One region of the Rhizobium sp. RHZ01 genome, then DNA from elsewhere that is predicted to be linked to it. Evidence: predicted binding sites of a transcription regulator. Region 1 holds the regulator's gene; the other holds the start of a gene.
The links. Region 1 encodes PhoB, which activates phosphate uptake and scavenging genes when phosphate is short. Its sites were predicted from a motif close to TGTCATNNANCTGTCAT; they were not measured.
Positions count from the first base shown of each region.

Region 2: a site for PhoB is predicted at 1,239-1,255, ahead of IB248_RS12840 (glycerophosphodiester phosphodiesterase family protein). Genes of this name have one in related genera too.

Region 1 covers NZ_JACUZZ010000002.1:263,647-265,845, reverse strand. Annotated here, with positions in the region: gene IB248_RS04085 (GcrA family cell cycle regulator) at 1-479, shown strand, start outside; gene phoB (phosphate regulon transcriptional regulator PhoB) at 573-1,256, opposite strand; gene phoU (phosphate signaling complex protein PhoU) at 1,293-2,006, opposite strand; gene pstB (phosphate ABC transporter ATP-binding protein PstB) at 2,050-2,199, opposite strand, start outside.
Region 2 covers NZ_JACUZZ010000010.1:80,889-83,087, reverse strand. Annotated here, with positions in the region: gene IB248_RS12845 (HAD-IA family hydrolase) at 1-194, opposite strand, end outside; gene IB248_RS12840 (glycerophosphodiester phosphodiesterase family protein) at 267-1,016, opposite strand; gene IB248_RS12835 (xanthine dehydrogenase family protein molybdopterin-binding subunit) at 1,590-2,199, opposite strand, start outside.

The DNA.
Region 1 (2,199 bases):
TGAGCGCCAGCCAGATCGCAGCACAACTTGGCGGTGTAAGTCGTAACGCCGTCATTGGTAAAGTCCATCGTTTGAGTCTGCCCGGCCGTGCCAAGGCCGGCGGTTCGACGACCACCGTCAGAACCCCCAAGCGCACGACTTCGGCGCCCCGCGCCACGAACTACGCCTCGCGGATCACCACACGCACCGTTACCCGCCAACAGGGCGCGACGATGCTCAAGGAAGAGATCGAAATCGATACGGTGGAGGAAGTCCGCTTCCGTCCGGCCGCAAATGTAATCGTTCCGATTTCTCGCCGCCTTGGCCTCACCGAGCTCACCGAGCGCACCTGCAAGTGGCCGGTCGGCGATCCGCTCAATGACGACTTCCACTTCTGCGGTTGCGAGTCCCCGGACTCTTCCCCGTATTGCACGTATCATCAGCGCATGGCCTACCAGCCGGTCAACGAGCGCCGCAAGGCCGCTAACCGGGTCGCCTGACCCGGAAGCCGGATAAGGAATAAAGAAAACGGGCCCTCGCGGGCCCGTTTTTCGTTGTAAGGGAAAGACCTCTCAGGCTCTCGCCTGAAAGGATCAGGCTTCCATCGAATAGCCGGCACCGCGCACGGTGCGGATGACGTCCTGCATGTTGGAAAAGTTCAAAGCCTTGCGCAGGCGGCCGACATGGACGTCAACAGTACGCTCGTCGACATAGATGTCGTGACCCCAGACGCCGTCGAGCAACTGCGAGCGCGAGAAGACGCGGCCGGGCGATGCCATCAAGAACTCGAGAAGGCGGAATTCGGTCGGGCCGAGGCGGACTTCGCGGCTCTTGCGGTGAACGCGGTGCGTCTCGCGATCCAGCTCGATATCGCCGCACTTCAGCAGCGTCGAGAGCACCTCGGGCTTGGCACGACGCAGCATCGCCTTGACGCGAGCGACAAGCTCCGGCGTCGAGAACGGCTTGACGACGTAATCGTCAGCACCGGTCGAGAGGCCGCGAACCCGTTCGCTTTCCTCGCCACGGGCGGTCAGCATGATGATCGGCAGGCGCTCGGTTTCCGGCCGCATGCGCAGGCGGCGGCAGAGCTCGATGCCAGACACGCCCGGCAACATCCAATCGAGGATGAGAAGGTCCGGCGTGCGTTCCTGAAGCCGGATCTCGGCCTCGTCGCCGCGCAGGATGGTATCGACCTCAAAGCCTTCGGCCTCAAGGTTATAGCGGAGAAGCACGCTCAGCGCTTCTTCGTCTTCAACGACAGCTACTTTAGGGATCATTCGTTTCGGTCTCCTGGGGGCGCGGTCGCGGAATGACTATTCAGTGACTGCGCCGACGGTGTTGGCGGTATCGTCCTTCGGACGTTCGCCTTCCGGCTGGGCACCGGTGGCCATGTAGTAGATCGTTTCGGCAATGTTGGTGGCGTGGTCGCCGATGCGCTCGATGTTCTTGGCGCAGAACAGAAGATGCGTGCAGCTGGTGATGTTGCGCGGATCTTCCATCATGTAGGTGAGCATTTCACGGAACAGCGAGGTGTACATCGCGTCGATTTCCTCGTCGCGCTCACGGACCGATTTTGCTTTGTCGGCAGCACGGCTCGTGTAGACGTCGAGGACTTCCTTGAGTTGGACGAGGGCGAGCTCGGACAGGTGCTCGAGGCCGCGGGCGAGCTTGCGCGGCACGCCGGCGCTCTGTACGGCAATGACGCGCTTGGCAGTGTTCTTGCCCAGGTCGCCGACGCGCTCCAGGTCTGCCGCGATGCGGATGGAGCCCATGATCTCGCGAAGATCGGCCGCCATCGGCTGGCGGCGGGCGATCGTGACGATCGCCTTGTCGCCGATCTCGCGCTCCGCGTGGTCGAGGATCACATCGTCCGAGATGACCTTCTGGGCAAGAGCCGTATCGCCGTTTACGAGCGCGCGTACGGCATCCGAGACCATCTGCTCGGCCAAGCCGCCCATTTCCGAGATACGGCGGGACAGGAACTTCAAATCATCGTCGTAGGCAGAAAAGATATGTGTCGATGCCATAGGGCTCATCCTTGAATATCGTAAGTGCTACCGAGACGGCCGATCAACCGAAGCGGCCCATGATGTAGTCCTGGGTGCGCGGATCGTCCGGGTTGGTGAACATCTTGTCGGTGTCATTCTCCTCGACGAGGTTGCCAAGGTGGAACATGGCTGTGCGCTGCGAAACACGGGCGGCCTGCTGCATCGAGTGCGT
Region 2 (2,199 bases), on a different contig from region 1:
TCGGCGCTGATGCGGCTGGCCAGAATCTGCCTCAAGTCAGCCTCCGACTTTCCGGTAAACTCGACGAGCACCTGGCGCGGCGTCATCTCCATGCCGGCCTGGGTTATGGCATGCGCAAGCGTGCGCGCCGCAATCGGTTCGCTATCGATCAGCACGCCATCGCAATCAAAAATCAGAAGATCCAAATTACTCATAGGTTCGCTATTCAGGTATTCGGTGGTTCGCATGTCTGCGTGCACAGGCCATTGCTGAGGGGCCCCAAGTGATCAAGCGGCCGAATGCCGCGATCCGGGGCGCACCGCCAGGGCCAGGGCTGGATCATCGCTGGTGATCCAGCCGACGCCCTGCCCGAGCCAGTGTTCGATCTCCTCTTGCTCATTCAACACCCAGCAGCAGAGACGATCTCGTGAAACGATCGCGGCAACGTCGTGAAAGGTTGCGGCCAGCAGCGACTTCTCGATGGCAACGAGGCCGGCGACTTCCGCAGCTTTGGCGAAGGTCGCAGCCGCACCCAGCGCCTCGGCGGACTTGGCATTGATCGAGCACAGGCGGCCGATTTCGGGAGCAACCTCTTGGCACCGCGCGAGTACCCCCAGATTGAAGCTTGTCAGCAGGCTGCGCCCGGCAAGCCCGTGACGTCGAATGGCCGCTGCCGCCAAGGCCTCAAGCCCTTCGTAATGCGCTCCATCCGCGTCGGCTTTCAGCTCGACATGAAGCTCGACGGGTCTCGAGGAAGCAAACAGAGCAAGCACCTCGTCAAGGGTCGGGATTGACTCCTGCGATCCTTTGAGGCGGGTCGCCTGATGATCGGAAGGTGACAAATCCCGGACCTTGCCCGCTTTCTCGGTCGTACGCTCAAGCGTGGCGTCGTGAATGACGACGAGTTCGCCGGCGTCGGTTAAATGCACATCAAATTCGATCGCATCGACAGGGAGTTCCAAGGTCCTTCTGAAACCCTCAATCGAATTTTCGGGCCATTTGTTTCGTGCTCCGCGATGGCCAACGATTTTCGTCATGGGAAATACCTTCCGTAAAGATCAACTGGTCGAAAGTGCCGCCTCCCGGAAGCGACGCTCGTCTGCCAGCCATGTGACAGGCACCGTCACGTCTCGCGGCCAAGGCGACAGGAGTGGAGCATCGACGCACGCCGCTTCTAGAAGCTGGCATCGCGTGGGGCCCTCGGTCTGCGCTTTAGCCGCCTAACGGACAGCGTTAGCGGCCCGGTATAGTGAGCGCAGATAACCGTTGCGTGACATCTACCTCCACGGTTGAGCAAATGCTCAGTTCCGGGAACAAGGCGCGCTGATCGGGTTCAAGATTTGCGGTGCTGTTAGCGGCATTGAAGCGGCTTCATGTGCCTGAATGCCAATGGCTGCCGTCGATGCTAAGATATCAGCGAAGCGTTGTCATTCGACATCCTTACGGGAGATGCGAATTCACGACCGGCCAGCCACGCGGTCGCGGATGTATTTTTCCATAAGGGAATCATTCCCGCGCAATCCAATCACGGATGCGCGGGAACTCGCCATACGCGCTTTACGCTGCACGGCCCGTCGCCTGCGCAGAACGCAAGCCGACGAAGCCACTCGTCACTGCAGCTTCTCAAGCGTTATCGGCAGGTCGCGAACCCGCTTGCCGGTGGCGTGAAAGACGGCATTGGCGATTGCCGGCGCAACGCCGACAATGCCGACTTCGCCGACACCCTTGCCCCCGAGCACCGAGGCGTTGAGGTCGGGGATGCCAACTGAGATTACCTCGATCGGCGGAATGTCGGCATTGGTCGCAACGAGGTAATCGCCGAGGTTGTTGTTGATGACGCGCCCGTTGCGCGGGTCAACCAGGCCTTCCTCGAGCAGCGCCTGACCGATCCCCATGATGATCCCACCACGCCATTGGCTTTCGGTAAGCTTGGGGTTGTAGATCCTGCCGCAATCGAAGGCCGAGACCATGCGGGAGACACGGACGGTACCGAAATCCTCATCCACCTTGACCTCCACAAAATGCGCGCACCAGCTGTGCATGGCGAACTCGCCCGCAGTCGGCCCCTTGATGCTTGTCATCGTGGTCCAGGCTTTCCGGTGACCTTCCGGCCCCTGCTCTCCGTCAGGAAGCGTGTTTCGCCGTGTCTCGACGCTGTCGCGGCCAAGAGCTGTCATCAGCTCCGAGATGGAGACAGAAAGCCCCCCGTCGCGAGGCACT